DNA from 4 places in the Pseudomonas sp. FA117 genome. Region 3 is predicted to be linked to each of the others. Evidence: riboswitches for the same ligand, from Rfam matches in the RefSeq annotation. Region 3 holds a riboswitch; each other region holds the start of a gene.
What was found. Region 3 has a riboswitch for cobalamin ahead of cobW (cobalamin biosynthesis protein CobW). Riboswitches for the same ligand answer to the same signal wherever they lie in the genome.
Positions count from the first base shown of each region.

Region 1 (7,467 bases), 620 kb from region 3:
CGATCGGCCATTTCGTAACCGTTGGAACTGCCCAACAGGTCGATCTCGCCATGCTGCAGTGCAGCGATGGCCTGCGTCCGGCTGGGGTAGCGACGCACCTCTATCGGCACGCCGAGCTGTTCACCGATCAGGCCTGCGTAATCGGCGCTCAGGCCTTCGTAGTCGCGGGGGCTGGTATTGATCTCGAAGGGTGGGTAGTCAGGGCTCGAGCTGCCCAGCACCAGCACCTTGCGCTGCAGCAGCCATTGACGGTCCGCCTCGCTCAGTGCCAGGGGCGGCGTGGCACTGAGCGAGCGGGCAAGCAGCTCGCGTGGCTGGCTGCCTGCCTGGGCAGGGGCGGGCAGAACCAGGAGCACTGCCAGCAGCAGGGCTCCGAGGGCACCGTTCATGCGCGCGGTGCTCAGTTCACGCTGTTGCGCTTGGCGAGGTCGACCATTTCGACCAGCGACTCGGTCTTGAGCTTCTCGCTGATCCGGCCGCGGTAGGTGCTGATGGTCTTGGCGCTGAGGTTCATGGCTGTCCCTATGTACTTGTTGTTTTCACCCCGCGCGAGCCTGCGCAGGACTTCCATTTCCCGGTTCGACAGGCTGTTGAGCCTGACGGTCTCCGACTCGAGGGTACTGCTGTTGACCGACATCTGCGGAAAGGTCGAATAGCCCTTGACCAGTGCCTTGAGGGCGAACAACACGGCATCGAGGTCTTCATCCTTGTTGACGAAGGCCGCGATCCCCGCATCCAGGCAACGGCGTACGTAGAGCTCGGACGATTGCCCGGTCAGCACCATGATCTTCGGTGCAGGCTCGAGCATCTGCAAGCGCTTGATCACCTCCATGCCGTCCAGCCCGGGGAGCCCGATGTCGAGGATGACCACCTTGGGAGTGAGCTGGCGCGCCATCTGCACGGCCTCGATGCCGTTACCCGACTCACCCACCACCTGAAAACGTTCACGTTCGAGCAGAATACGCACCGCCAGCCGGACAGTAGGGTGATCATCGACCATCAGTACGGTGGTCATTGGGAAGCTCCTGTACGAAATAAGATTCTCTCCTGGGTTATCCAGGAATACGTCTGTAGGGCCAATCTGGCTGCGGGCACGATACGTCGCTCGACATCATTTGATAATGGCGAGTATAGGTGTGTGGAAAAAGCCACAATGGTTAGTTGAAAAGCCCTACAAAACAATCGCAGGTGAGCGGCGAATGCCGCCCGCGAACTGCGGTTGGGTGGGTGTTCCGCGGTGCGTCAGGTTCTGTACGAACAGTTTTGGGCCGGCCTTCAGGTTTTGGCGGATGACCGTACTGTTCGTACAGAACCAGGCTCAGGCCTGCCCAGGGCAGGACGGATGTGTCTTGTTCACACGCTGTATCGAGGCCGGGTTGTTCAGCAATGCCCGACCGGTGCGTGTCGGGCGTTGCAGCAGTTGGCCGGCACAGTTCGGGCACTGCCCGTGCAGATGCTGTTCGGCGCATCGGCGGCAGAAGGTGCACTCGAACGAGCAGATCAGCGCATCCACGCTGTCCGCGGGCAGGTCGGTGTTGCAACATTCGCAATTGGGGCGTAGCTCGAGCATGGGGCGACTCCTGTGCGCACGGGAATGCCAGTGTCCATCCGCGCCCCGCTTGCTGGCAATCCCCTCAACCGCCCGGGCGGTACAGATGGGCATGGCCGGCACGGTACAGTGCCGAGTCGGCGAATGGCGCATCACCGAGCACGTGGCCGACCAGAATCAGTGCAGTGCGCCGGAAGTCCTTCGTGCTGACGCCCTCGACGATGTCGCCCAGGGTACCTTTGACCCAGTCCTGGTCGGGCCAGGTCGCCCGATGGATCACCGCCACCGGGCAGTCGCGCCCATAGTGGGGCAGCAGTTCGGCAACGATGCGCGGCAGATGCCGAACCCCAAGGTGAATGGCCAGGGTACTGCGATGGCGCGCCAGATCGGCCAGTTGCTCGCCCGCAGGCAGGGGAGAGCTGTCGCCGTAACGGGTCAGGATCACCGTCTGCGACACATCCGGTAACGTCAGCTCGCAACCAAGCAGTGCGGCGCTGGCGGCGGTGGCTGTCACGCCAGGGATGATCTGGTAATCGATGCCGCGTTCGCGCAGGTGGCGGATCTGCTCGCCGATGGCGCCGTACAGGGACGGATCACCGCTGTGTACCCGGGCAACGTCCAGGCCTTGTTCATGGGCATCGGCAATGGCCTGGACGATCTGTTCAAGGTGCAGTTCGGCACTGTTGATCACGGTGTGCGCACAGTGGCCTTCGAGCACTGCCGGTGGCACCAGGGAGCCGGCGTAGATGATCACCGGGCATTGACGAATCAGGCGCTGGCCCTTGACCGTGATCAGCTCGGGATCGCCGGGGCCGGCGCCGATGAAATAGACCGTCATGGCAAGTCCTTGAAATGAATGGAACGCGATTATCCGCTGCACGCCAGCGCAAGGGTAGCGCTGTCGAGCACTTGCCGGCTGACCCGCAGAACGGGATCCGCGTGCCGGTCGCCGGCCGCTGCCAGCGCGGCACTTTCGGCCACGCCCCAGCAGCCGGTGGCTTCGAAGGCAATCGCGGAGCGGTGGCTGAGTCGGGGAAGGTAGGGCTGTAGCTGCAAGGCCGAGTAGAACACCAGGGGTAGTCCGAGTCGTTCGGCCAACTGCCGCAACCCTGGCTCGTCGGCCTTAAGATCGATACTGGCAATACCTCGCAGCTCTGCCAGCGCCAGGCCGTTGTCGGCCAGGGTGCGCCGCAACAGGGTGTCCAGCACCTGCAGCGGACACCCTCGACGGCAACCGAAACCGGCGTACAGCGCCGTCATCAGGCCTGCGCGGATCGGCGGTAGAGCCAGGCGCTGATCAGGCCCAGGGCCACCCAGAACGCGGCATTGGTCAGCCAGGAGGCGACCTTGAACTGTGCCTCAAGCGCTTCGGGCGCCAGGCTTTCGTGGACTTCGGGCTGAGGTGCGCCGATCAGGTGAGGCACCACCAGCAACGCTGCGCCCAGCACCTTGAGCAACCAGTGGCGGGCGAACACCAGCAGTGCCAGGCCCACGGCGGTGGCGGCAGCGGTGCCGATCCACCAGGTCTGGCGCTGGGCCAGGTCGGCAGCGGCGGTGCCGGGCAGTTCCGGTGGCAGGCCCAGGGTTGGCGCCAGGCAGAACACTGCGAAGCCGCCCAGGCCCCACAGCGCGCCAGTGCTGACCCGTCCAGGCTCGCGCAGGCTGTACAGCGCCGCAAGAATCAGGGCAAAGCCGACCGCCACCACCAGGTTGCCGCCCGTGGTCGACAGCACGCGCTGCCAGCCGTCTTCCGGCGACCAGGCTTCTTCACTGTGTTCATGGCCTGCGCCGGCTTCGCCGCCGGCATGTTCGTGCTGTTCGGCCGGCGCGGCGTTCTCGTAGGTTTCAGCCTGCAGAATCAGCGGCGCGACCCAGAAGCTTTGCAGCAGGGTCAGCAACAGGGCGGCCAGCAGACCGCTGAAGCCCGCGGTTCGGGCAATACGCTTGATCATTGCTGGGCACTCAGTGGCAAGGGAAGGCGGCGCTGTGGCGCGTGTCGTGGGCCGCGTTGTGCACGGCCTCCAGGTGCGAGAACCCGGCGAAGTACACCAGGCACAGGCCCAGCAGGCTGGCGCCGACCGCGACCACGAGGCGCTGGCTGAGGCTGACGGGAGTGGCGATGCTGTGTTTGGCGCTGGTGACGGACATGACGCATTCCTCTGCTTTTTTTTCATGGCGACAGGAAGCGCGGCGACCCCGGACGAACATCGCCCGGGGTCAGCAACAGCGCCCGCCCACCGCGGGGTGTGATCAAGGTACGTCGGGCCGGTCTCCGGGCTGACGAGCAGGAGCGGGGCTCCCGGTGTGGCGTCACCTTCCCATGCCGTACTGCCGACACAGTGGATCAGACGCGCGCTCGCTTACCGTTGCGGGGGCAGCACCGGACTTGTCCGGCCCATGACTGGACCTGGACGCACCGGTTTCCCGTTTCACCCCTGTGCGGGGCACCCTACGTAATGTATTAGCAAATCACGGCCGTGTTTGGCCGTCAATTCTTGTTACGAAATGCTCGGCAAGTGCGGCGCGGTGCCCGCTTTGCGCGGTTCGCCGCACTTTTTCCGATTCCCAGGCTCTATCCATGGCCAGGCTGCGCCGATCACCGGCCCGGCCACTGACCCCGGATCCCGGAGCAGATGCCCGTTTCTGTCTTTCATCGCTGCACCCGCCTGTTGCTTGCGGGTGTCATGACCGGCCTGTGCGCCTGTACCGCGCAGGATGGCCGCGACCTGTTCACGCAGTTGGGCAATGGCCAGCCGAGCGAGTTGTTCCAGACCAGCGTCGACCGCATGGCGACCCTGTCGATGCGTGACAACCTGCAGAGCCTGTACCTGCTGATGAACAAGCTGTACCTGCGCAATCCCAACCAGTGGAGGCAGTCCGGCTACCTGGATGCCGCCACCGCCGAACGGCAGATCCGCCAAGCCATCGAGCAGCGCCAGCCGCTGCCGCAATTGGGCGAGCGCCGCGACCTGGCAGCCTTGAGCTATGCCTTGAGCCCGGAGTTTCGTGGCGACCGGGTCGGGGCGTTCATCTATGCCATCGGCAGCATGCTGGTCACCGCCCATGGCGGTCGTACCGAGTTCTACATGACCGACGCCATCGATCCGTTGTTCGTCAACAACGCTGCGCGCAACATCGAGAAGGCCACCTGGATGCTCAGCCAGCGCCAGGACGCCAACGGCGTTTTGCTGCTGTTCTCCAACGAAATCTCCGAGGAAGGCAGCAATCTGAGCTTCGCGGTCGAATTCGGCAAGATCGTCGCGCGCCTGGACCTGCTGGCGCAGATGCTCGACGAGCGCTACCGGCGTATCGGCCTCAACTATGCGCAAAGCCTGTTGTTGATGAACTTCCTGCCGGTGCAGTGAGTGTCGGCACGCTCAGAGCAACGCCTCGATTGCCCGCCGGTAGCGCTGACCCGCCAGGCTCATGCTGTTGTTGTGGGTGGCCCCGGGCACCAGCAGCAGGGTCTTGGGCTCCTGCGCGGCGTCGAACAGCGCCTGACTGAAACGTGGCGGGACGAAGCGATCATCCTGGCCGTGCACCAACAGCAGCGGCAGGCCGACCTCGGCGATCTTGCCCAGCGAGTCGAACTTCTGCGACAGCAGCCAGCGCACCGGCAGCGAGGTGTCGGCCACTGCGGTGGCAACGTCGCCAAGGGAGGTGAAGGTCGACTCCAGGATCAGCCCGCGCGCGGGGACCGGCTGGCCATCCTCACGCGCATGGCGGCTCAGTTCCGAGGCCAGTTCCACCGCCACCGCACCGCCCAGCGAATGGCCGAAGATCAGGCGTTTGCCCGCTACCGGCTGCAGCTGGGCGAAGCGCTCCCAGGCGATGCGTGCATCTTCGTAGACCGTGGCCTCGGACGGCAGGTCGCCCCGACTCTGGCCAAAGCCGCGGTAGTCCACGGCGAGCACCGAATAGCCCATGGCATGCAGTTGCTCGATGCGGAACAACTGGCCGGTGAGGTTCCAGCGCACGCCGTGCAGGTAGAGAATCGCCGGGGCATCGGCGCGCCTGGCCGGCCACCACCAGGCGTGCAGGCTCTGGCCGTCGGTGAAGCTGCGCGGGCGCAGGTCCAGTTCCTGCACCTCGGCCGGCAATCCGCGGAACCAGCTGGCCTGGCCCGGTTCGATGCGAAACACCAGTTCCCGCTCCTTGTGCTGGAGCACGGCGCAGCCTGCCGGCAGGCCCACCACCAGCAGGGTCATGGCCAGCCAGGCCAGCCAGCGGCGTTTGAAGTGGGTCAGCAGGGATTCGGTCATGGGCGTCTTCGGCAGCAGGGGAACCGTCGCGTTTTAGCAGAAGCCGTGGTCCGTAGGCAGGAAATTTCTCCCCAGTGGTTGCATGACATGTTTGCAAGCTGTTTCCCAGGCGCTGTTCGTGCCGCTCAGGGCCTTGCCCGAGCGGGTGCCTGAGGGTAGGTTTGCCTGATTCAACCGATGGAAGGCTCACCTTGGACTCGATCACCCAAGCCGTACTCGGCGCCGCGTTGCAAGGGACGGTGCTCGGCCGCATCCAGGGCCGTCGCTCGCTGCTGTACGGGGCGGCACTGGCCACCGTGCCGGACCTGGACGTGGTGATCCACTACGCCGACCCCGTCTCGCAGATGACCTACCATCGCGGCTTTTCGCATTCGATCTTCGTGCTGACCGGCCTGGCGCTGCTGCTGGCCTGGGGTGTCGCCTGGCTCGGCCGACGGCGCTGGCCCGACAAGGGCTACCGCTGGCCGCGGCTGTTCCTGGCGTTCTGGCTGGTGCTGGTCACCCATCCTGTGCTCGATGCCTTCACGGTCTACGGCACACAGCTGTTCTGGCCGCTGGCGCTCACGCCGCAGAGCTGGGCCGCCGTGTTCATCATCGACCCGGTGTACACCGTGCCTTTGCTGTTGGCCGTCGCCTATGCCGCGTGGCATGGGATCAAGGATCGGGCGACCACGCTGATGGTGGTGGCGCTGGCCTTCAGCACGGCCTACCTGGCGTTTGGCCTGGCCGGGCGCATGACCGTCGAGCAGCGCTTCGAAGTGGCGCTGGAGCGCCAGGGTGTGGTCGCCAGCGAGGTGCGTGCGGTGCCCATGGCTTTCAACAGCCTGGTCTGGCGGGTCCTGGCCAAGACCCCTTACGGTTTCTACTACGAAGGGGTCGGCAGTGTGTTCGACCGCGAGCCGCCGGAGATGCTGCGCCTGCCGCTGAACCTGGACGCCGCGAAGGTGCTGGCCGATGCCCCGCTGCATGCGCGCCTGCGCTGGTTCACCGATGACTGGCTGCGCTACGACGTGATAGGCGATGCACTGGTGGTGACCGACCTGCGCATGGGCATTCCCGGCAGCTACAGCTTCCGCTTCCGCATGGCCCATCGTGACGGCCAGGGCCAGTGGATCGTCGATACCCCCTCGCGCTGGCTCGACGATGGCGTGGGCTCGATGTTCAACGGTCATGACCTGAGCCTGATCTGGCGGCGCATCTTCGAGCAGCAACCGCCGCTGCCGCTGGCTGCCTGGACGGCACGGGCCATCGGCGCGCCGCCGCATGCCGAGGTGACCCGCTGAACAGCCGCAGCGCCGGGCTCGACCGGGTCAAGTGGACGGCGATCCTGTGCATGGTCGCCGACCATCTGCGCTACCTGTGGCCCAACGCCGACGGGCTGTTTGTACTCGGTCGCCTGGCGTTTCCACTGTTCTGCCTGGTCATTGCCTGGCACGTGGCGCGCAGCCGGCCTGGCGCGGTGTATACAGCGGCCAATGCCCGCTACCTGGGCTGGATGCTGGCATTCTCGGTGCTGTCCGAAGGCCCTTATCGCTGGCTGGACACCGGCTCGCAGACCTTCAGCGTGATGCCCACACTGACACTTGGCCTGCTGATTGCGTGGAGTGTGCACCATCCTCTGCGCGTGGCACGTCTTGTCGGCGTGGCCAGCGTGCT
Region 1 is NZ_CM170675.1:3,025,075-3,032,541, reverse strand. Features, by position in the region: gene AC1TXO_RS13945 (transporter substrate-binding domain-containing protein) at 1-389, opposite strand, end outside; gene AC1TXO_RS13940 (response regulator) at 401-1,015, opposite strand; gene AC1TXO_RS13935 (DUF1272 domain-containing protein) at 1,319-1,570, opposite strand; gene cobM (precorrin-4 C(11)-methyltransferase) at 1,635-2,387, opposite strand; gene AC1TXO_RS13925 (cobalamin biosynthesis protein) at 2,417-2,809, opposite strand; gene AC1TXO_RS13920 (CbtA family protein) at 2,809-3,501, opposite strand; gene AC1TXO_RS13915 (CbtB domain-containing protein) at 3,512-3,697, opposite strand; cobalamin riboswitch at 3,796-4,016, opposite strand; gene AC1TXO_RS13910 (hypothetical protein) at 4,183-4,914, shown strand; gene AC1TXO_RS13905 (alpha/beta hydrolase) at 4,927-5,811, opposite strand; gene AC1TXO_RS13900 (metal-dependent hydrolase) at 6,003-7,094, shown strand; gene AC1TXO_RS13895 (TraX family protein) at 7,145-7,467, shown strand, end outside.
Region 1: it holds a riboswitch for cobalamin, as region 3 does, so the genes downstream of both, AC1TXO_RS13915 (CbtB domain-containing protein) here and cobW (cobalamin biosynthesis protein CobW) in region 3, are expected to answer to the same signal.

Region 2 (7,467 bases), 900 kb from region 3:
GCACGAGAATGCCGCGACGGGCGAGAAACTCATGCAGTTGCGCGGCGCGCGGATCACGCAGGTACTGGAACAGGTCGCAGCTACCGGTGGCCGGCAAGCCGCACTCGACGAGCAGAGCGCCCAGGCGTGCGCTGGCCTCGGCGCAACGCCGGATCTGCCCCTGCTGCGCGGCAGTGTCAGCGAAGCACGACTGGCCGAGGATGCGTGTCGGGCCACTGACAGTCCAGGGCCCGAGCCTTTCGGCCAGGCCCTGCAGCAGCGCCGCTTCGGCCATCACGAAGCCCAGCCGCACACCGGCCAGGCCGAAGAACTTGCCGAACGAACGCAGCACGACCAACCCGTCCCGGGCGTTCTGCTCGAGCAGGCTGTGCGCCGGGGTGTTGTCCATGAAGGCCTCGTCCACCACCAGCCAGCCGCCGCGCCGAGCCAGACGGGCGTGCCAGTCGAGCAGACGCTCGCGCGGCACGCAGCGCCCGGTCGGGTTGTTCGGGTTGACCAACAGCAGCACATCGAGGCTGTCCAGAACCGCATCAACCTGGTCGTCATCGAGCTCGACCAGCTCATGTCCGGCGCGCTGCCAGGCGTGCGGATGCTCGGCATAGCACGGCGGCAACACGCCGACCCGCCCGCGCGCACGCAGGTGCGGCAGGGCCTGGATCGCCGCCTGAGAGCCGGCCACCGCGAGCAGCTCATCGACACCGTAATAGGCGCGCGCGGCCTGCTCCAGGCCATCTTCGACCTCGGGCAGGCGCGCCCATGCGTCGAGCGGAATCGATGGGATGGCGAAGGACCAGGGGGCGATGCCACTGGACAGGTCGAGCCAGTCTTCACGCGCGATACCGTACTGATGCACCGCGCGCAGCAGGCGACCACCATGTTCAAGCATAGAGCCAGGCCCCCGTGCAGATCACCAGCAGCCACAACCAGACGCCGCGCTGCACCAGGCTCCAGCCGCGCTCGATGGCATCGGCGTCGGCCACCGGCCCCTCGCCCAGACGGGCACGCTCGTGCAGTTCACCGTGGTACACCGCCGGGCCGCCCAGTTCGACGCCCAGGGCGCCAGCGCCCGAGGCCATCACCGGCCCGGCGTTGGGGCTGTCCCACAGCGGTGCCTGGTTGCGCCAGCACCTGAGCGCCAGGCGGGTCTTGCCGAGCAGCGCGTAGGTCAGCGCCACCAGCCTGGCCGGCAGGTAGTTGAGTACATCGTCGATACGCGCCGCAGCCCAGCCGAAGCGCTCGAAACGTTCGTTGCGATAGCCCCACATGGCATCCAGGGTATTGCTCAGGCGGTACAGCACCACACCCGGCGCACCGGCCACGACGAACCAGAACAGCGCGGCGAACACTGCGTCACTGCCGTTCTCCAGCACCGACTCGGTGGCTGCGCGGGCCACGGCGGGCTCGTCGAGCTCGCGGGTCTCGCGGCTGACCAGATAGCCCACCCGGTGTCGCGCTTCGTCCAGATCGCCCTGGCGCAGGGCCTGGGCCACAGGCAGCACATGCTCGCCCAGGCTGCGCATGCCCAGCGCGCAATACAGCGCCAGGGCATCGACCAGCCAGCCGATCCAGGGCAGCCACGACAGGATCAGCGCCACCAGGGTCAAGGGCACCACGGCCAGGAACCAGGCGCTGACACCATGACTGCGCCAGCCCCGGCCGCCGGCATTGAAGCGTTGCTCCAGACGCCCGGCGAAGTTGCCGAAGGCCACCAGTGGGTGGCGCCGCTGCGGCTCGCCGAGCAATGCATCCAGCGCCACCCCGGCCACGGTCAGCAAGGCGATGCTCATGCCGGCGTCCCCCATTGGTTCTCGTAGAGCAACTCGCTCAGCGGCCGCTCACGCGCCCAGTCTTCCAGCACCAGCATCGGCGCTTCGTAGAATTTCGCCACCGGCCCCAGGCACAGCACCGCCACCGGCTTGGCCCCGACCGGCATGCCCAGCACGTCGGCCAGCGCCTGCGGGTCGAACAGCGACACCCAGCCCATCCCCAGGCCTTCGGCGCGCGCCGCCAGCCAGAGGTTCTGGATGGCGCAGGCGATCGAGGCCAGGTCCATCTCCGGCAGGGTGCGGCGGCCGAAGATGTGCGGCTCGCGCTTGTCCATCAAGGCGGCGACCAGCACCTCGGCGCACTCGCCGATGCCTTCGACCTTGAGCTTCATGAAGTCGTCGGAGCGTTCGCCCAGCGCCTCGGCGGTGCGCACGCGCTCCTGCTCGACCAGCGCCTGGATACGCCCGCGCAGGTCAGGCTGGCTGATGCGGATGAAACGCCACGGCTGCATCAGTCCGACGCTGGGCGCCTGGTGCGCTGCGGCCAGCAGCCGGGCCAGCAGCGCGGGGGCCACTTCGCCGCCGATGAAGTGGCGCATGTCGCGACGCTCGCCGATGGCGCGGTAGACCGCAGCCCGCTCGGCTTCGCTGAAGGCGTGTTCGTTCATGGTCGCAACAGCGCCACCGCCGCCTCGGGATTGGAAGGGAAATAGAAGTGCACGTAGGACGCCGTCAGCCGCCCCAGGCGATAGACCGCCTCGTTGCCACGCCCACCATTGGGGCTCAGGCCACGGGCGATCGGTGCAAGTTCGGTGGTGGTCAGGGAATGATGATAGGTGTGGCCGCGCAGCGTGCCTTCGGGCAGCTCGACCGCCTGCAGCGCCAGGGCCGCCAGGCGTTTCTGCATCACCGCTTCGCCGGGCAGCAGGCCCAGCAGTTCGGCACGTTCACCGGCAACGTCGGTCAGCGCATCGAGCAGATACAGCATGCCACCACACTCGGCCAGCAACGGCTTGCCTTCGGCGTGATGGCCGCGGATCGCCTCGCGCATCGGGGCGTTGGCTGCCAGCGCGTGGTGGTGCAGTTCCGGATAGCCTCCGGGCAGGTAGAGGCTGTCGACCACAGGCAACTGCTGGTCGTGCAGGGGCGAGAAGAACACGAGCTCGGCGCCATGCTCGCGCAGCAGGTCGAGGTTGGCGCCATAGAGGAAGGCAAAAGCCTCATCCCGGGCCACGCCGATGCGTACGCCGACAAGGCTTGTGCCCGGCTCCACCGCTTGCGGCTCGACGAACGCCACCGGTGGCGGCAAGGCGGCATCGCAGCTGGCGCCCAGGGCTTCGGCGGCCGCGTCGAGGCGGGCGTCGAGGTCGTTCAGTTCGCTGGCCTGGACCAGCCCCAGGTGGCGGCTGGGCAGCTCGATGCCGCGTTCGCGCGACAACCCACCGTACCAACGCAGGCCTTCGGTCAGGCTGCCTTCGAGCAGCTGCGCATGGCGCAGGCTGCCGACCCGGTTGGCCAGCACGCCGGCAAACGGCAGGTCGGCCTGGTAGCGCGCCAGCCCCAGGGCCAGGGCGCCAAAGGTCTGGGCCATGGCCGTGCCGTCGATCACCGCCAGCACCGGCACGCCGAAATGCCGCGCAAGGTCGGCGCTCGACGGCGTGCCGTCGAACAGGCCCATGACGCCTTCGATCAGGATCAGGTCGGCTTCGGCAGCGGCCTCCCACAACAGGCGACGGCTTTCCTGCTCGCCGATCATCCACATGTCCAGCTGGTACACCGGCGCACCGCTGGCGCGCTCGAGAATCATCGGGTCGAGAAAATCAGGCCCGCACTTGAACACCCGGACCTTGCGCCCGAGGTTGCGGTGCAGGCGCGCCAGGGCGGCGGTGACGGTGGTCTTGCCCTGGCCGGATGCCGGCGCGGCAATCAGCACCGCCGGGCAGTGACGTGAGGCTCGAGTCACAGTTCGACGCCCTTCTGCGCACGGATGCCCGCCTGGAAGGCGTGCTTGAGCATGCCCATCTCGGTGACGGTGTCGGCCAGTTCGACCATTTCCGGCTTGGCCCCGCGACCGGTGACGATCACATGCTGCATCGGCGGGCGCGCCTGGATGTCCGAAAGCACCTGGTCGAGGTCGAGGTAGCCGTGCTTGAGAGCGATGTTCAGTTCATCGAGTACCACGAACTGTACCGAAGGATCCTGCAGCAACTGGCGAGAGACTGCCCAGGCCGCTTCTGCAGCGGCGATGTCGCGCTGGCGGTCCTGGGTTTCCCAGGTAAAGCCTTCGCCCATCACGTGATAGCGCACTTCATCGGGGAAGCGGCGGAAGAACAGTTCTTCGCCGGTGCTGTTGCGCCCCTTGATGAACTGCACCACCCCGCACTGCATGCCATGCCCGAGCGCGCGGGCGAGCATGCCGAAGGCCGAGCTGCTCTTGCCCTTGCCATTGCCGGTCAGCACCAGCAGCAGGCCGCATTCGTTGGGGGAATTGGCGATACGTTCGTCGATGATCGCCTTCTTGCGCTGCATGCGCGCCAGGTGGCGTTCGTCGCGTTCGGTGGATTCGCTCATCAGGGGTTCTCCGCAGGCTGTCGACGCGCCGGTGGGGCACTCGCGGGCGGGCACCAGGCAACGACAGATAAACAAGGCAGGCAAGCGAAGGGCGCGCGCAGGGGCCGTGGCAATAGCACGGGTCAGCGCGCATCACCCTCCGTGATGCCGTTGGCAGTGACAGGCCGGTCTCCGGGCTCGTGAGCCGGGCCCTGGCCCGAAACCGCGCGCCTTCCCGGGGGACGAATGCCCCAGTGGCCCTGCGCGATCTTGACTCACCTACCGTTGCGGGGGCAGCGCCGGATTCGCGCCTTGCTGGCGCCCACCGGCTTCCCAGTTTCACCCTGACGGAGCCGATCCGCAGAGCACCTGAAACACGCCGCGAAGGTTAGAGGGTTGCACCGGGAGCGTCAATTGAACACCGACGATGAACGGTTGATGTGGATGCTTGTCTCACTATCGAAGCAGTGATATCACATAGCCATCACCCAGCTGCACGCGACCATAATAAAAGGAGAGCGCGTCATGCAAGGCTTGATCATCCACAACCCGCACCTGGAATTCCTGCGTCCGGCCCTGGAACGCTGGGTCGACTGCATCGACCGTTTCAACCAGATCCATGGCGACGGCGATGCGCCCTACTGGCATGGCGCCCAGGCCAATGCCGGGATCCTCGCCGCCGCAGCCTGGCAGGCCGAGCTGGTGGCGCTGCAGCACTACCAGAGCAAGAAGCAGCGTGACGAAGGCGAGCGCGAGGGGCGCTGCGATCTGTCGATTGCCGGCGCCGAACACTCCATTCATCTGCACACCGAGCAGCGCTGGCCAAAGATTGCCCGCCTGGACCTGGCGGGCGCCCTGCAGGAGAGCGCGACCTTGGCGCGGCTGACCGCCTACCCCAGCCAGCTGAAGGCCGGAGCGCTGTTCGTCAGCCCATGGAAGGCGGGACAGCATGCCAGCCCGGAGGAATTGCAGGATCTGGTCGATGACTTGAACAAGCACACAGCCTGCGCAATTGCCTGGTACTTCCCGTATGCGTACCGCAAGTTGCATAACGAGTCAGGGCAGTATCATCCAGGGGTGGCGTTGTTGCTCAAGCAGGCTTGAGTACAGGGCTCGGGGGCTGCTGCGCAGCCCTTTCCCGACACCATCAGGGGTTCTGCGCGAGATGCCCCGGCGCCAACACCCGCTTGGCCTGCAGGTACGCCTTGGACCAGTAGCTGTTCGACAGGTAGTCGAGCCGCACGGTACCGCCGGTGGACGGCGCATGCACGAAGCGCCCCTCCCCCACGTAGATCCCCGCATGGCTCACCTGCGAGCCGCCGCCGGTGGCGAAGAACACCAGGTCACCGGACTGCAGTGAATTGATGTCAACGCTCGGGGCACGCATGACGATCATCTCGCGGGTCGAGCGCGGCAGGTTGATGTTCGCCGCACCGCGGTACACATAGCCGATCAGCCCGCTGCAATCGAACCCCGAATCCGGCGTGTTGCCGCCCCAACGGTACGGCGTGCCGACCAGGCCGATGGCACGGATCAGCACGTCGTCCGCCACAGGCGAAGATGAAGGCTGGTCGATGAAGGTGACCTGCGGCTTGACCACAGGGGCCGGAGCCGGAGCACGGCTGGAACAGGCGGCGAGCAGTGCCGCGAGGGAAAGGAGTGCGAAGCGCGTCAGCATCGTCATGGGTCAGAACCTGTCTGAGACCAATCGGCCGCAGCCGAAAAAAGAGTTAAGGATTTAGATTAGACGCTATTCGTAAATGCGCACGGCGGCTAGCTTTTCAGCTACGCCGCCGTGCGAGGATACAGCATTTTGATATCAGTTGCGCGACAGGGTGGTGGTCGGCGCCATGGCCAAGGCACGCTTGGCTTCGATGAAGGTCTTGCTCCAGTAACGGTCATCGAGGTTGTCGATGCGCACGCCACCGCTGCGGCGGCTGCTGGAGTGGATGAACTGGTTGTCGCCCAGGTAGATGCCGGCGTGGCTGACGCGGCCGCGACCGTTGGTGCTGAAGAACAGCAGGTCACCCGGCTTGAGCTTGTTGCGTGCAACCTTGGGGGCGTCGACGTTGATCATCTCGCGGGTCGAACGCGGCAGGTTCATGCCCGCCTCTTCGCGGAACAGGTAGCCGATGAAGCCGCTGCAATCGAAGCCGGACTGTTCGGAGGTGCCCCCGAAGCGGTAGCGGGTGCCGATCAGCGACATGCCGCGCTCCAGGATGCTGTCCGCGAGGACTGGCAACTGGTAGGGCTTGCTGTTGCTGGAGAAGGCTTGCAGGTCTTCGTCGGTGGCGAGGTCTTCCTCATCGAAGACCGACGAATGCGAAGCGTTGGCCTTGACCGCGCTTTGTGCGGTGACCGAGGGGCGATCCTGGGGCTGGGAAATCGGGCCTTGGGCCGCGCAGCCAAAAAGCAGGGTCACGAGTGCGAGTGGCACGAGGGGTGCGAAGCGCTGGAGCATGGGCACGACCGTGTCTGTAATCCTTTAGAAGGGGGAAACTATGCCTTCTATCAGGGCCATTTGCAAATTTTATCGAAAAAAATGTGACTTTTGCGTTTTGCCGCTCTGGCCCGGCGTTTTCAGCCTCACCAGCCGAGGGTTTCCTTGAGGAAGGGAATGGTCAGTTTGCGCTGCGCCTGCAGCGAGGCCTGGTCGAGACGCTCGAGCAGGTCGAACAGCGCGCTCATGCTGCGCGTGCCGCGAGTGAGAATGAAGTGCCCGACCTCATCGGTCAGGTGCAGGCCACGGCGCGAGGCCCGCAGTTGCAGGGCGCGCAGCTTGTCTTCGTCGGACAGCCCGCGCATCTGGAAAATCAGTGCCAGCGTGAGCCGTGACTTGAGGTCGGCCAGCTTGATCGGCAGTTCGCGTGGCGAGCTGGAAGCTGCCAGCAGCAGGCGTCGACCGCTGTCGCGCAGGCGGTTGAACAGGTGGAACATCGCCTCTTCCCAGTCCGCCTTGCCGGCGATCACGTGCAGGTCGTCGATGCACACCAGTTCGTATTGTTCCAGATGGTCGAGCAGTTCCACGCCACGGTCGAGCAACTGCGCCAGCGGCAGGTAGACGGCGGGTTCGCCCAGTTGCTGGAAACGGTGGGTGGCCGCCTGCAGCAAATGCGTACGCCCGGCACCCTGCTTGCCCCACAGGTAGATG
Region 2 is NZ_CM170675.1:1,496,947-1,504,413, reverse strand. Features, by position in the region: gene cobD (threonine-phosphate decarboxylase CobD) at 1-886, opposite strand, end outside; gene cbiB (adenosylcobinamide-phosphate synthase CbiB) at 879-1,787, opposite strand; gene bluB (5,6-dimethylbenzimidazole synthase) at 1,784-2,434, opposite strand; gene AC1TXO_RS07085 (cobyrinic acid a,c-diamide synthase CobB) at 2,431-3,729, opposite strand; gene cobO (cob(I)yrinic acid a,c-diamide adenosyltransferase) at 3,726-4,337, opposite strand; cobalamin riboswitch at 4,483-4,704, opposite strand; gene AC1TXO_RS07075 (hypothetical protein) at 4,842-5,420, shown strand; gene AC1TXO_RS07070 (C40 family peptidase) at 5,464-6,000, opposite strand; gene AC1TXO_RS07065 (C40 family peptidase) at 6,136-6,777, opposite strand; gene hda (DnaA regulatory inactivator Hda) at 6,903-7,467, opposite strand, start outside.
Region 2: it holds a riboswitch for cobalamin, as region 3 does, so the genes downstream of both, cobO (cob(I)yrinic acid a,c-diamide adenosyltransferase) here and cobW (cobalamin biosynthesis protein CobW) in region 3, are expected to answer to the same signal.

Region 3 (7,467 bases):
ACAGGCGAATCAGCGTGCGCGGACTCGCCCCAACCCGGTCCGCCCAGAACTCAATGGACCGCGGATGTTCAGGGGCGTCCAGAATTTCACGGCAGACGGTCAGCAGGCGTCGATCCGCCGGCCATGGAATTTCCAGCGGCAGCGTGCGAGACGCTTCCAGCTCGCTGAGAATCAAGGCCACGATGTGCCAATTGCGGCCGTCCTGCACATACTCGATGGGCTGCCCGGCCAGCGCCAGAATCAGCTCGCGCAGCAGTGCAGAGACCTCCAGCACCCGGCAACTTTCCCCTATGCGCGCGCCTACCAGCGGTTCGATGTACACCGAGCGCATCTGTACCGGGCCCAGCATCACCTGATCGTGGACCATCCCCGGTGGCACCCACAACGCGCACCGTGGCGGCAGCACCCACAGCCCCTGAGGTGTCTCGGCGCGCATCACACCACTGACGGCATACAGCAGCTGACCATGGCGGTGTGTGTGCGGTGGGTTGTATTCGCCAGTCTGTTGGTCGCGGACCAGCACCATCATCGGCCGCTGCACGTTGCGGTAGTCCAGGTAGTCGACGCTGCGAGGTTTCTCGGCGACGGGGGCGGGGGCAAGCGGGCTTTTTCTCATCGGCAGGACATCGCATGGACAGGCACTCCATGTCGCCCTGAACCACGCGCGTCGTCAAGCCTGTTTGTCACTTTCTCGACAAAATCTGGCATTTGTCACTTTTGATGCCTATTAGCATGACGCTCTCTTTTCGCTCCCTGATCGAAGGCGTCCTTATGAGCCATACCGTGGCTTTCCCCGACCACCGCCAGGGCCTGCAGGCCATGATCGGCCTGTTGGTGCTGTCCGTCGCGCTGCGTCCTGGCATTGTCTCCATCGGCCCGATTCTACTGCTGATTCAACAGCACTTTCACTTGAGTTTCACCCAGGCGGCGTTGCTGACCTCCATCCCCGATGTGTGCATGGGCGTGCTGGCATTGCTTGCGCCAATTCTTGCCCGACGCTTCGGTATCGACCGCTGCGTCGTTGCCGCACTGCTGCTGCTCGGCGTGGCCACGTTGATGCGTGCGCTGTCGCAGGATCCCTGGTCACTGCTGGGCAGCACCTTGCTGGTCGGCGTCGGAACCGCCATCGCCGGTGCGCTGATTGGCGGTTGGGTCAAGACACACTTTCCCCAGCGTGCGGCGCTGTTCATGGGCCTGTTTGCCGCCGGCCTGAGCCTGGGCGCGACCCTCGCGGCCGTACTCACGGCACCCTTGGTGCAATGGACCCAAAGCTGGCGGGTCGGCGCTGGTACATGGGCGATCCTGTGCCTGACCGCTGTGCTGAGCTGGATGTGGATGGCCAGGCGTTTTGCATCCACGGGCCAGCCCGCATCGTCGACTGCCCAGCGTGCAAGGTTGCCATGGCGCCAGGCGCAGGCATGGGCGGTGGCGATCAACTTCGGTGCCGGTCAGTTCACTTGCTATGCCCTGTTCGCCTGGCTGGCACCCTCGGCAGCGGACATCGGCGTGACGGCACTGGCGCCGGGCGTTGTGCTGGGCCTGTTCACCTCGGTGTTCTGCGTCGCCACCCTCGGCACCGGCTTGCTGCCCGGTCGGGCTGAAGACCGCCGCAGCCTGCTGGCGCTGTCGAACACGTTGACGATGGCAGGCATGGCCGGTCTGGCGTTCCTGCCGACCCTGACACCGATCGTCGACGTGGTGCTGGTGGCGGTTGGAATGGGCATGGGCTTCACCCTGGCCATGACCCTGCCGTTGGATAACACCGGCTCCAGCGAGCAGGCCGGCGCCTGGACCGTATTCACGCTGTTCATCGGCTACCTGACTGCAGCCCTCGGCCCTCTCGCGTTCGGCGCCCTGCGCGACTACACCGGCGGCTACGGATCGGCCTACGAAATGCTGTTTGCGGTGCAGGTATTCATGTTGTGCCTGACACCGCTCCTGAAACCGATGCGGCAAGGATATCGACAGGCAAGCATCGCCTGAGCCTGCGGTGCATCACCACCGGCAAGCCGAACGCTATGTCGATGACCTGCAAGCAGGTGTCCCTCACTAGCCCTATGGAGACGTATTGAATGAACCCTCCCACTCCTTTCCGATGGCCAGCATTGGAAACACTTGGGCCTGATAATGTAACTCCGCCGGGATACACGTTTCGTGCATTGGTGCGTGAAGACGTGACCCAGCTGTGTGAACTGATACGGGATTGGTATCCCGATATCCGTGTGGGTTCAGGCAAGTCCTACATCACACCTGGGTTCTATGATGAAGAAGTTTCCTTTGTCGAAGATGATGGCAAGCTCACGATTGTTTATGCGGGCAAGCACCAGGATCAGCTCGTTGCTGCGCTGTTTTTCCAGATGAATCCTGTTTCCAGGACCATGTACAGCCGGTTTGCCGTCAGCGCGCCGGAACATCGCGGATCAGGTGCGTCGATGTTTGCGCTGTGGGTGATGGAGGCCTTGGCGGAGAAATTGCAACTGGCGATGAACTATACCCACGTCACCCTGAAGAACCGCGTCATGCAGCAGCTCATGGAACGGGCAGGTTTCAAGCCTGTGGGCATCGTGCCGTTTTCCGATATTGAGTTGGATCACAACCGGAAACAGCGACACATCATCGAGGCCTTGTATGTGAAAACCTACTTGCCGCCCGAGACACTTCAACCGGTCGATCTTGAAAACCTGACACCCATGATGCGGCAGGTATTTACCTCGATCACCGAACACACCGGTATCGTTTCCGTATCGACGCGCTGAGCGTCTTGTCAGGCGCTGCCTGGTGCCAGCCCATGCGCTGCAAGCCGCTAGCGCGTTTACCAATGGCCAGGCGTTGCCCGTCGCCAAGGGGCATGCTAGAAATCAGCTTTGCCATTTGAAAATCCAATACCCTCATGTCCATCAGCGTAAAACCGAATAGGGCCCTGTTCGACCTCGACCTGCTGCGCGCCATCGTCGTGGTCGCCGACTGCGGCAGTTTCACCACGGCCGCGGCGCGCCTGCATTCGACCCAGTCGACCATCAGCCAGAAGGTACGCCGCCTGGAAGAGATGGTTGGCCATCGCTTGCTGGTGCGCGGCAACCGCGACGTGCTGCCGACCGACGCTGGCCAGACCCTGCTTGGCTATGCCCGGCACATGCTGGCGCTGAACGACCAGATGCTCGAGGCGCTGGCCGGGGCGATGGTCGGCGTCACCGTCCGCCTGGGCGTGCCCGAGGACTTCGTCGGCGGACGCACCACCAACGCGCTGTCGGCCTTCAGCCGCCTGCACCCGCAGGTCAAGCTGGAGGTCACCAGCGGCCTGTGCCGCGACCTGAGCCAGGCATACGACAACGGTGAACTCGACCTGGTGCTGCTCAAGCAGCGGCGTAACAGCCGCGAAGGTGTGTCCTGCTGGCCGGAGCGCCTGCAGTGGATCGACAGCCTGCGCATGCCGGCCTTCGAACTGGACCCGGTGCCGCTGGTGACCTTCCCGCCGCGCGGCCTGTATCGCGAAGACATGATCCACGCCATCGAGGGCATGGGCCGGCGCTGGCGCATCAGCTTCACCAGCTCCAGCCTGTCCGGCATCCAGGCGGCAGTGGCCGACGGCATGGGCGTCAGCCTGCTGCCGCCGCGTGCCGCCACCGGCGAGCACCGCGTGCTGGGTGCGAGCGAGGGTTTGCCCGAGGTGGACAGCTATGAAATCGTCATCGTCCACCGGCCCAGCGCCGATGCGATGGTCAAGGCCCTGGCCCAGGTGCTGACCGAACTGCTCGCCGGGGATGGCATCTGACGCGCTCCGATCGGCGTCAGACGGTTGACCACCTGCGCACCACTGCGTAGCCTTGCCGCTTCGAGGTTCTCCGGCCCGGCCGGAGCTAAGACGGGAACGCGGTACAAGCCGCGGCTGCCCCCGCAACTGTAGGCACTGAACAGGTTCGACACTGCCACTGCGCGCCCGCGCGGGAAGGCGCCGACCTGACGACTCGACATCGTGCAGTGCAAGCCAGGAGACCTGCCTCGCAACGTTTTCGACCTTCAACCGGGCGGGGTGATCCGGTGGCGAACGAGCCCGGCCGGCTGCGGTTGTCGTCCCGCATGCCCGCACCACTGCTGCCAAGGGCATCGCCACATGAAAACACTGGCCAAACTTCCCGTCACCATCGTCACCGGCTTCCTCGGCTCGGGCAAGACCACCTTGCTCCGGCACATGCTCGACAACGCCCAGGGCCGCCGCATCGCAGTCATCGTCAACGAGTTCGGCGAGCTGGGCATCGACGGCGAAATCCTCAAGCAGTGCAGCATCGGTTGCACCGAGGAAGAGGCCAACGGCCGGGTCTACGAACTGGCCAACGGCTGCCTGTGCTGCACCGTGCAGGAAGAGTTCTTCCCGGTGATGCGCGAGCTGGTAGCCCGTCGCGGCGACCTCGACCACATCCTCATCGAAACCAGCGGCCTGGCCCTGCCCAAACCTCTGGTACAGGCCTTCCAGTGGCCGGAAATCCGCAACGCCTGCACCGTCGATGCGGTGATCACCGTGGTCGACAGCCCGGCCGTGGCCGCCGGCACCTTCGCCGCCTATCCGGACCAGGTCGACGCCCAGCGCAAGCTGGACCCGAACCTGGATCACGAATCGCCATTGCACGAGCTGTTCGCCGACCAGTTGGCCAGTGCCGACCTGGTGGTGCTGAACAAGGCGGACCTGATCGACGCCGAGGGCCTGGCCAAGGTTCGCGCCGAAGTGGCCGAAGAACTGCCGCCGGCGGTCAAGGTGATCGAGGCCAGCAGTGGCCGCCTGCCGCTGGACGTGTTGCTGGGCGTGGGCGCCGAATCCGAGGTGCACATCGACGGTCGCCGCACCCACCACGATTCGCATCACGACGGCGACGACCATGACGACCACGATCATGACGCCTTCGATTCGATCTCCATCGACCTGCCCGAAGCCGATGAAAGTCTGCTGCTCGACGCCCTGACCCAGTTGGTCACCGAGTTCGGCATCCTGCGTGCCAAGGGCTTCGCTGCAATCCCCGGCAAGCCGATGCGCCTGCTGATCCAGGGCGTGGGTACCCGTTTCGACAAGCACTTCGACCGCGCCTGGCGCAGCGACGAGCCGCGCATCACCCGTCTGGTGCTGATCGGCCAGGACCTCGATGCCACCCAGCTGGAAGCGCGCCTGCGCCAGGCCTTGGGCGCCTGACCGATGCACCTGCTGCGGACCCAGCCCGGCGGCTTCGTGCCGGACGACAGCATTGCCGACCTCGGCCAGACACCCGCCGAGCTGGTGATCCTCTGCAGCGGCGACTCCCACCTGGCACTGCTCGCCGAAACCGCCGAGCAGTTGCCGGACGATTTCCCCAGCCTGCGCCTGGCCAACCCCATGCAGGTGCAGAACCATGCCTCGGTCGACCTGTACATCGATGAGGTGCTACGCCACGCCAAGGTCATCCTGGTGTCGCTGCACGGCGGTGTCGGCTACTGGCGCTATGGCGTCGAGCAACTGGTCGAGCTGGCTGCACGCGGCGTGCAGCTGATTCTGGTGCCCGGCGACGACCGCCCCGACCCCGAGCTGACGCAACTGGGCACGGTGCCGGCCGAGCAGGCCGAGCGGCTCTGGCATTTCCTGCGCCAGGGCGGCAAGGCCAACGCCGTCAACCTGTTCAAGTGCCTGGCCAGCCAGTGGCTGGGGCGTGACTATGCCTGGGACGAACCGCAGCCGTTGCCGCGCACCAGCGTCTACCACCCCGGCAAGCCCGCTGCGCAGCTCGAGGACTGGTATCCCGAGTGGCACCCGGAGCACCCGGTGGCGCCGCTGCTGTTCTACCGTTCGCACCTGCAGGCGGCCAATACCGCGTTCATCGACGTGTTCTGCCAGCGCCTGCAGGCGGCCGGGCTGAACCCGCTGCCGATTGCAGTCGCCAGCCTCAAGGAGGCCGCTTGCCTGGAGCAGGTCGAAGCCTGGCTCGACGAGGTGGGCGCCGAGGTGGTGATCAACACCACAGGCTTCGCCCTGTCCAGCCCCGAGCGCCCCAACCTGCGCCCGCTGCGCCGCGACGTGCCGGTGCTGCAGGCGATCTGCGCCCAGGACAACCAGCCCGGCTGGGAGGCCAGCGAGCAGGGCCTCGGCGCCCGTGACCTGGCGATGCACATCGTCTTGCCGGAACTGGACGGACGCATCATCACCCGGCCGATCAGTTTCAAGGACCTGGCCTGGCGCAGCGAGCGCAGCCAGTCCGACGTGGTCTGCTACAAGGCCCATCCCGAGCGCATGGATTTCGTCGCCGAGCTGGCGCGGCGCTGGGTCGAACTGGCGCGCCTGCCCAACGCCCAGAAGCGCGTGGCGCTGGTGCTGGCCAACTACCCGACCCGCGACGGGCGCATCGGCAATGGCGTGGGGCTCGACACCCCGGGGGCTGCGCTGAACATCCTGCATGCCCTGCAGGGCGAGGGCTATCCGGTCGCGCAATTGCCACCGACAGGCACGGCGCTGATCCACGAGTTGCTCGGCGGGGTGACCAACGACCTGGATCATCTCGACCAGCGCCCCTGCGCCCAGAGCCTGAGCCTGGACGACTACCAGGCTGCGTTCGCGCGCCTGCCCGAGGCCAATCAGCGCGCAGTGCTCGAACGCTGGGGCGCGCCCGAGCAGGACCCGATGTTCCGCAGCGGACGAATGATGGTCGCCGGCCTGCGTTACGGGCTGACCTTCGTCGGCATCCAGCCGGCCCGCGGCTACCAGGTCGACCCGAGCGCGGTGTACCACGACCCGGACCTGGTCCCGCCCCATGCCTACCTGGCCTTTCATTTCTGGCTGCGCAACGGCTTTGCCGCCGACGCGCTGATCCATGTCGGCAAGCACGGCAATCTCGAATGGCTGCCGGGCAAGGGCGTCGGGCTGTCGGCCGAGTGCTGGCCTGATGCGCTGCTCGGGCCGCTGCCGAACATCTACCCGTTCATCGTCAACGATCCGGGGGAGGGCGCCCAGGCCAAGCGCCGCACCCAGGCGGTGATCATCGACCACCTGATGCCGCCGCTGACCCGCGCCGAAACCTACGGGCCGCTGCGCCATCTGGAGCAATTGGCCGACGAATACTACGAAGCGCAACTGCTCGACCCGCGCCGCGCCCGTGAGCTGCAGCGCGACATCCTCGAGCTGGTCAAGGCCAACCATATCGACCGCGACCTGCAGCTCGAGGGCCAACTGGACGATGCCGCGGTATGGCTGCCGCGCCTGGACACCTACCTGTGCGACCTGAAAGAGTCGCAGATCCGCGATGGCCTGCATGTCTTCGGCCAATCGCCTGCGGGACGCCTGCGCAGCGACACGCTGCTGGCGCTGCTGCGGGTCGACCGTGGCGACGGCCGTGGCAGCAATGCCAGCCTGCTGCGCGCACTGGCGCGGGCCATGGCGCTGGCGTTCGACCCGCTGGACTGCGACCTCGGCCAACCCTGGGAGGGGCCTCGCCCCGAACTGTTGCAGGCGCTCGA
Region 3 is NZ_CM170675.1:2,400,525-2,407,991, forward strand. Features, by position in the region: gene AC1TXO_RS11115 (AraC family transcriptional regulator) at 1-616, opposite strand, end outside; gene AC1TXO_RS11120 (MFS transporter) at 772-1,983, shown strand; gene AC1TXO_RS11125 (GNAT family N-acetyltransferase) at 2,073-2,756, shown strand; gene AC1TXO_RS11130 (LysR substrate-binding domain-containing protein) at 2,891-3,772, shown strand; cobalamin riboswitch at 3,819-4,016, shown strand; gene cobW (cobalamin biosynthesis protein CobW) at 4,112-5,179, shown strand; gene cobN (cobaltochelatase subunit CobN) at 5,183-7,467, shown strand, end outside.

Region 4 (7,467 bases), 310 kb from region 3:
CAGGTCATGGCGTGGCAGGCGCTCGCGCAGCGCCTGCTGGGTCAGCAGCACCAGCGGCACGCTGTCTTCGAGCAGGTACGCCAGACGCTCGCGCGGATGGGCCGGGTCGATCGGCACGTAGGCCGCTCCGGCCTTGAGAATCGCCAGCAACCCGACGAGCGTGTCCAACCCACGATGGGCAACTACCGCAACGCGCTGCTCGGGCCCTGCACCCAGCTCGATCAGGCGCTGGGCCAAGGCGTTCGCCCGCTGGTTCAGCTCGTCGTAGCTCAGGCTGCGCCCGTCGTGCCGTGCGGCAACGGCATCGGGCATCGACGCCGCACGGGCCTCGATGCGCCGGTGCACGATCGGCTCGGCGCAGGGTCGCTGCGTGGCGTTCCAGGCTTGCAGTCGACGGTGCTCGGCAGGGGTTGGCAGGTCGAAGTCGCCAAGCGCCAGTTGCGGCGTCTCCAGGCCCTGGTCGAGCACATGCAGCAGGCGCTGCGCCAAGGCCTGCGCCTCGTCGCCGGACAGCCATGCGCGGTGGTGCACCAGGTGCAGCCAGGCCTTGTCGTTATGACGATTGCTGCGCAGGTGAATGGCCAGCGGTGTGGCTTCGTGGCTGTTGGACACCTTCACCGTATGGGCGTTGGCCTGGCCATAGCGGTAGTCGTGGTCGTCCTGTTCATAGGAGACCGACACCTCGAACAGTTGCCCGCGCTCCTCGCGCAACAGGCCCAGTGACCGGTTCAGTTCGCTTACCGCCAGGCGCTGATGGCGGAAATCCCGGCGCAGGGTGTCGCGGATGGCCGTCACCAGCTCGGCGAAGGTCAGCGCCGGGGAGAACGCCAGCGGCACCGCACTGACCTGCACGAAAGTACCCAGCGTGGACTTGAAGCGCGCACCGCCACGGTTGAGCAGCGGCAGGCCCACGACCCAGTCGTCGCGCTGTGCGCTGCGGCTGAACAGGACATGCAGCGCCGCCAGCAGCACATGGAAGGCCGACGCCTGGTGCGCCTGGGCCAGTTGTTTCATGCGCCCGTGCAGGGCGTCGGGAAACGCCTGCACCCAGGTTCGTGAAGGCGCTTCATCGGTGGCACGGCGGTAATGATGACGCGCCGCCAGCAGCGGTTCGGGGATATGCGCGAAGCGCTCGAGCCAGTAGGCGCGGTCGCGCGCCTGGCGCAGCGAGCCGTGGTACTGGCGGTCTTCGTCGATGAAGTCGGCGTAGCCGACACTGGCCAGCGGTGGCTCGCCGCCTTCGAGCAGCGCGGTGTAGTGCTCGCCCAACGCCTTGAGCATCTGGCCGAAGCCCCAGCCATCGAGGATCAGGTGGTGGGCCTGGGTCGCCAGCCAGTGGCGCTCGGGGCCCAGGCGGATCAGGGCAAAGCGCAGCAGCGCCGAGCCGTCGAAACGATAGCCCTGCCCCATCTGCGCCTGGATCAAGGCCTGGGCGGCTGTCGTCGGCTCAGCCTCGGCGGACAGGTCGAACAGCGGCAACGCGAGCGTGGCATGCTCGGCGAACTGCTGCAGCGGCAGGCCATCCTCTCCGGCACCCGGCTGCAGGTGGGTGCGTAGCACCGGATTGGTCGCGACCAGGTTGTCCAGGGCCTGCCCCAGGATGTCCGGCTGCAGGGGGCCGGTGAGCTCGACATAGCCGCCGATGGTGTACAGCGGCGAGTCGCCCCGGCTCAGCTGATCGAGCCAGATATCGCGCTGGGCGCTGGTCAGGGGGTAGGTATCGGCGGCAGGCATGGGCTGGGAGGGTCCTTCTCCGTTGATCGTCGACGGATTCAAACACCGCCTGCGCGCGCTGTATGGCCCCGGAAACCCGGACAGTTTCGGACGCGTCCCAGGTTGCTTATTTTTCTGTAGGAAATCAGCTACATATCACCCCCTTGGATGACCTACCTGCCTGCGCTGGTGCGCCGAACGTGGCGCCAACAGCGGATTTATGACGTCAATTGGCTGACTACCGCTGCAACATCTACTTTCACTCTGTCAGTTTTGTCCCGCCATTTTGTCCGATTTGATGCCATTTTCTGTCCCCGGTTTCCATTACAGACGCAGGCGCCAGGGTCGGGCTGAATAGCACCACCTTCGACCGGCCAAGGCACGAGCCCACTCGCCCGATGCCTGCGCAGTACCCGACTCAAGGACGAACAGGACATGAAGCTGATCCGCAGCCTCGAACACCATCACGATGCGCGCCTCTACCTGCAACTGGGCGAACTGATCGCCAGCAGTGGCGAAGCACATTTCGCCGCACAGATGCTGCGCCTGGTCGATGACCTGGTGCCGGTGCACCGCCTGGACCTCAGCGAGTGGACGCTCGACAGCCGCCAGGCCAGCGTCGAGCGGGTCAAGGTACTCGGCGCTGCCGGCCTGGCCCTGGAGTTTCCACCGCAGGACCAGGCCGGCCATCCGCTGCTGCAGAATATTCTGCAGATGAAAGACCCGCTGCTGATCCAGGTAAAGTCACCGCAGAACGCGAGTGCAGCCCAGCAGAGTGCGCACCAGTGCAACCTGGTGTCGTGCAACGGCGACCGGCGCTGGGTCATCTGTTTCCATCGCCTGCCCAGCCAGGCAGCCTTTGCCCTGGCCGAGCTGTCGTTGCTCAAGAGCCTTTCCGACACCCTGCTGCCGCTGCTCGAGCACCATGCCCAGCACCACACGCACGCCCCGAGCGACGCAGGCGGCCTGCCCGACAGCCTGCGCCACGGCTTTGGCGAGCGGCTGGCGCAGGAAGCGGTGCAGTTGTCCAGCCGCGAACAGGAAGTCTGCCTGGGCCTGCTTACCGGCGGCACGGTACCGGAAATGGCGCAGCGTCTGAACGTGAAGATCAGTTCAGTGGAAACCTACCTCAAGCGCGCCACCGCCAAGCTCGGTGTCAGCGGCCGCCACGGCCTGGCCAGATGGATGGCCGGCGCCTGAAACCCAGAGAACCCGCAATGCCCAGATACCCCGCTGCCCTGCTGGCCATACTGCTGTCCGGCTGCACCCTGGCCCCCGACTATGAACGCCCGGACGCGCCCGTCGCGACCAGCTTCCCCACGGGGGCGGCCTACCAGGGCGACACCACAGCCACCCGCCAGAGCGAAGACTGGCACCAGGTGTTCAAGGATCCGCTGCTGCGCCAGCTGATCGACAGCGCCCTGCTCAACAACCGCGACCTGCGGGTGGCGGCGCTCAATGTCGAAGCCTATCGCGCGCAGTTCCGCATCCAGCGCGCCGAACTGCTGCCCAAGGTTTCCGCCGATACCAAGGGCCAGCGTCAGTATCTGCCGCGCAGCATGACCGGCACCGGCGACGGCGCCATCACCCAGACCTACGCCGCCACCCTGGGCGTGAGCGCCTATGAGCTCGACCTGTTCGGCCGCCTGCGCAGCCTCAGCGACAAGGCCCTGCTCACCTACCTGCCCAGCGAACAGGCGCAGCGCAGCGTGCAGTTGGGCCTGGTGGCCAGTGTCGCCAGTGGCTACCTGACCTGGCGCGCCGACCTCGAACTGCTCGAACTGTCGCGCCAGACCCTTGCCGCCGACCAGCAGAGCCTGCGCCTGACCCAAGGCCAGCGCCGCGCCGGCACCGCGTCAGCGCTGCAACAGATCCAGGCGCAGACCAGCGTCGACAGCGCCCGCGCCGCCGTCGCCCGCTATCAGCGCCAGGTGGCCCAGGACATCAACCAGCTCACCCTGCTGGTCGGTGTGCCCCTGGACGAGGGCAACCCAGGCCTGCCGCTGGCGGCGCAGCAGATGATCGGCCTGCCGGCCGGCTTGCCCTCGGCACTGCTGCAGCGTCGCCCCGACATCCTCGAAGCCGAGTACCAGCTGCGCGCTGCCAACGCCGACATCGGCGCAGCCCGGGCAGCGTTCTTTCCCAGCATCAGCCTGACCGCCAATGCCGGCAGCAGCAGCCGCGAGCTGTCCGGCCTGTTCGACGGCGGCAGCGGCACCTGGCTGTTCCAGCCACAGATCAACCTGCCGCTGTTCACAGCCGGCAGCCTGCGTGCCAGCCTCGATTACGCACGCCTGCAAAAGCAGATCGAGGTCGCGCGCTATGAAAAATCGATCCAGGTGGCCTTCCAGGAAGTCTCCGACGGGCTTGCCGCGCGGGCGACCTACCAGCGCCAGTTGCTGGCCCAGCGTGACCTGGTGGATTCGACCCAGCGTTACTACGACCTGGCCCGCAACCGCTATCGCATCGGCGTCGACAGCAGCCTGACCTTCCTCGACGCCCAGCGCTCGCTGTTCAGCGCCCAGCAGGGGCTGATCAACGACCGGCTGGCCCAGTTGCTCGCCGAGGTCAACCTGTACGCCGCCCTCGGCGGCGGTTGGGCGCCCCATCCATGAAGCCCGCTTGCGCAACCGTCGGTCGGCACTGACGTCAGTTGCATGGACCGCACTGGCTCGACAGCCACTCCCAGATAATGAGGGCTTGCCCAAGGGCGGCCCCTCACTCCTGTGTTGGCCCGCCTGCGGGTGGGCCTTTTTTCAACCCAGCGAGGGTGGACGTCATGAACGAAAAGCACTGGATGGGCGGCGGCGACGCTCAGAGCGACTGGCCCGAGCTCGAGCCTGAGCCCCGCAACGACCGCGTCGATGACCCGGACGTGGACCCTGACCTCAACGAGGATGAAGACAATCGCCCCGGCGTGCCGGCCAGCGATCCGGAGTCCGGTGCCTGAGCGCCTGCGGCCCGGGCCGCGGTTGACTCCCCTGCCCATAAATGCTCAGATGCGCCCCTTGTTTCAGGTGTCCACGACCGCCGTGTCGGGGATTAAACGGGAAGCCGGTGCCTCGCCCAGTGCGACCAGTCCGGCGCTGCCCCCGCAACGGTAAGCGAGCGACGCATTCGATACACCACTGTGCCTGCGGCATGGGAAGGTGAGTGCCTCACGCCCCTCGCAAGCCCGGAGACCGGCCTGTCACTGCAGTTGGCAACACCCGCGGTGGGCGGGCGTGGGCCGGTCTTCGCGGCAGCCTTGCCTGCGCGACGCCTCCACGCGCATCCACCGTTCGGGTTTCACTCACCCTGCGACGGTCCGCTCATGTCACGCCCCACCCTGCATATCCAAGGCCTGCACTGGTCGCCGCACAGCGGTGGGCGCGCCCTGCTCGAGAACATCGACCTGCAGATCGGCGCCGGCGAGTTCGTCGGCCTGATCGGCCCAAACGGCAGCGGCAAGACCAGCCTGCTGCGCTGTGCCTACCGCTTCAATCGCCCGCACGCTGGCCAGGTCCAGCTCGATGGCGAAGACATCTGGCAACGCAACCCACGCTGGGTAGCGCAGCGTATCGCGGTGATGCTGCAGGAATTTCCCGAGGACTTCGGCCTGACCGTGCGCGATGTCGTGGCCATGGGCCGCACGCCGCACCTGGGCTGGTTCGACGGCGACGGCGACCCGGGCCTGATCGACGACACCCTGGCCAGGCTCGGCCTGCTGCCCCGCGCCCTGGATGCGTTCGTCTGCCTGTCGGGCGGCGAAAAGCAGCGCGTGCTGCTGGCCCGGGCGCTGGTCCAGGAGCCGCGCCTGCTGATTCTCGACGAGCCGACCAACCATCTCGACCCCCGCTTCCAGCTGGCCCTGCTGCAGCAACTGCGCGGTACCGGCCTGAGCCTGCTGGCCAGCTTCCACGACCTGAACCTGGCAGCCGCCTTCTGTGACCGCCTGTACGTGATCGACGGCGGCCGCATCGTCACCCATGGCACGCCGGAGCAGGTGCTGACCGAGCAATGCCTGGCCGAGGTGTTCGGCGTGCAGGCCCTGGTCGACCGCCACCCGCTGGCCTCCCATCCACGCATTACCTGGATCAGCCCCGCATGAAACCGCTGCTCACCTGCCTGGCCCTGCTCAGCGCCCTGCCCCTGTTCGCCCAGGCCGAAAGCTACCCGCTGACCGTACGCAGTTGCGACCGTGACGTGACCTTCACCCACGCGCCGCAGCACGCCGTCAGCCACGACATCAACCTCACCGGCATGCTCCTGGCCCTGGGCCTGCGCGATCACATGGCCGGCTACAGCGGCATCAGCGGCTGGAAGACCCTCGACCCGAGCCTGCGCGAGGCGCTGGCAGGCCTGCCGGAGCTGGCACCGCGCTATGTGTCTGTGGAGAACCTGCTCGATGCCGATGCCGACTTTTTCCTGGCCGGCTGGAGCTATGGCATGCGCATCGGCGGCCCGGTCACGCCCCAGACCCTGGCGCCATTCGGTATCCCGGTGTACGAGCTGAGCGAGTCGTGCTCGTGGATCATGCCGCAGCGCCAGGCCAGCCTCGAAGACCTGTACCGCGACCTGGACAACCTGGGTCGGATATTCGATGTGCGCGAGCGCGCCAGCGTGCTGGTCAGCCAGCTGCGCCAGCGGGTCGAACGGGTCGCGGCGCAAGTGGCCCAGGCCGGGCAACGGCCACGGGTGTTCCTCTACGACAGCGGCGAAGACCGCCCCACCACCTCGGGGCGCCTGGGCATGCCGCAGGCTCTGATCAGCGCTGCCGGTGGTGACAATGTGATGAGCGACGTGAGCGCCAGCTGGACCCAGGTCAACTGGGAAAGCGTGGTGGAGCGCGACCCGGAGGTGATCGTCATCGTCGACTACGGCCCGACTTCGTGGCAGCAGAAACGTGATTTCCTCCTGCAGCACCCGGCGCTGGGCAGCGTCGAGGCGATCCGCAAGCAGCGCTTCGTGGTCCTGTCGTACCTGGAGGTCACGCCCTCGGTGGAGAACGCCCAGGCCATCGAGACCCTGGCCGGCGCCCTGCATCCGCAACTGTTCGCCGGGGCCCGTCACTGATGCCGATCCGCAGCCCTGCCGGCTATCGCCTGCTGATCGTCTCGCTGCTCCTGGCCCTGCTGCTGTCGTGCCTGCTGTCGCTGGGCTTCGGCTCGGCACAGGTGGAGCTGGGCAAGGTGCTCGGCATCGTCCTGCAGCAGGTGGGCCTGGATCAAGCCGGCGACTGGAGCCGCGGCCAGGCGCAGATCGTCTGGCAGATCCGCGCCCCCCGGGTGCTGCTCGGGGCGCTGGTCGGTGCAGGGCTGGCGCTGGTCGGCGGCGCGCTGCAGGCGGTGACGCGCAATCCACTGGCCGACCCCCACCTGCTCGGGGTCAGTTCCGGTGCAGTGTTCGGCGCCGTGCTGGTGGTGCTGTTTCTCGGCCCGTTCGCCGGCGTCTTCAGCCTGCCGCTGGCGGCTTTCATCGGCGCGCTGGGCAGCATGCTGCTGGTGCTCGGGGTGGCCAGCCGTGGCGGGCGCCTGGAAAGCGATCGCCTGCTGTTGGCCGGGGTCGCGGTGTCGTTCGTGGTGATGGCCGCAGCCAACCTGCTGCTCTACACCGGCGACCCCCATGCCGCCGCCTCGGTGATGTTCTGGATGCTCGGCGGCCTGGGCCTGGCGCAGTGGTCACTGCTGTGGTTGCCGGCACTCTGCGTGCTGGCCGGCTTTGCCCTGCTGATGAGCCTGGCACGGGCGCTCAATGCGCTGATGAGCGGTGAAC
Region 4 is NZ_CM170675.1:2,713,444-2,720,910, reverse strand. Features, by position in the region: gene AC1TXO_RS12460 (amino acid adenylation domain-containing protein) at 1-1,734, opposite strand, end outside; gene AC1TXO_RS12455 (helix-turn-helix transcriptional regulator) at 2,149-2,913, shown strand; gene AC1TXO_RS12450 (efflux transporter outer membrane subunit) at 2,931-4,328, shown strand; gene AC1TXO_RS12445 (hypothetical protein) at 4,493-4,663, shown strand; cobalamin riboswitch at 4,712-4,918, shown strand; gene AC1TXO_RS12440 (ABC transporter ATP-binding protein) at 5,027-5,803, shown strand; gene AC1TXO_RS12435 (ABC transporter substrate-binding protein) at 5,800-6,768, shown strand; gene AC1TXO_RS12430 (FecCD family ABC transporter permease) at 6,768-7,467, shown strand, end outside.
Region 4: it holds a riboswitch for cobalamin, as region 3 does, so the genes downstream of both, AC1TXO_RS12440 (ABC transporter ATP-binding protein) here and cobW (cobalamin biosynthesis protein CobW) in region 3, are expected to answer to the same signal.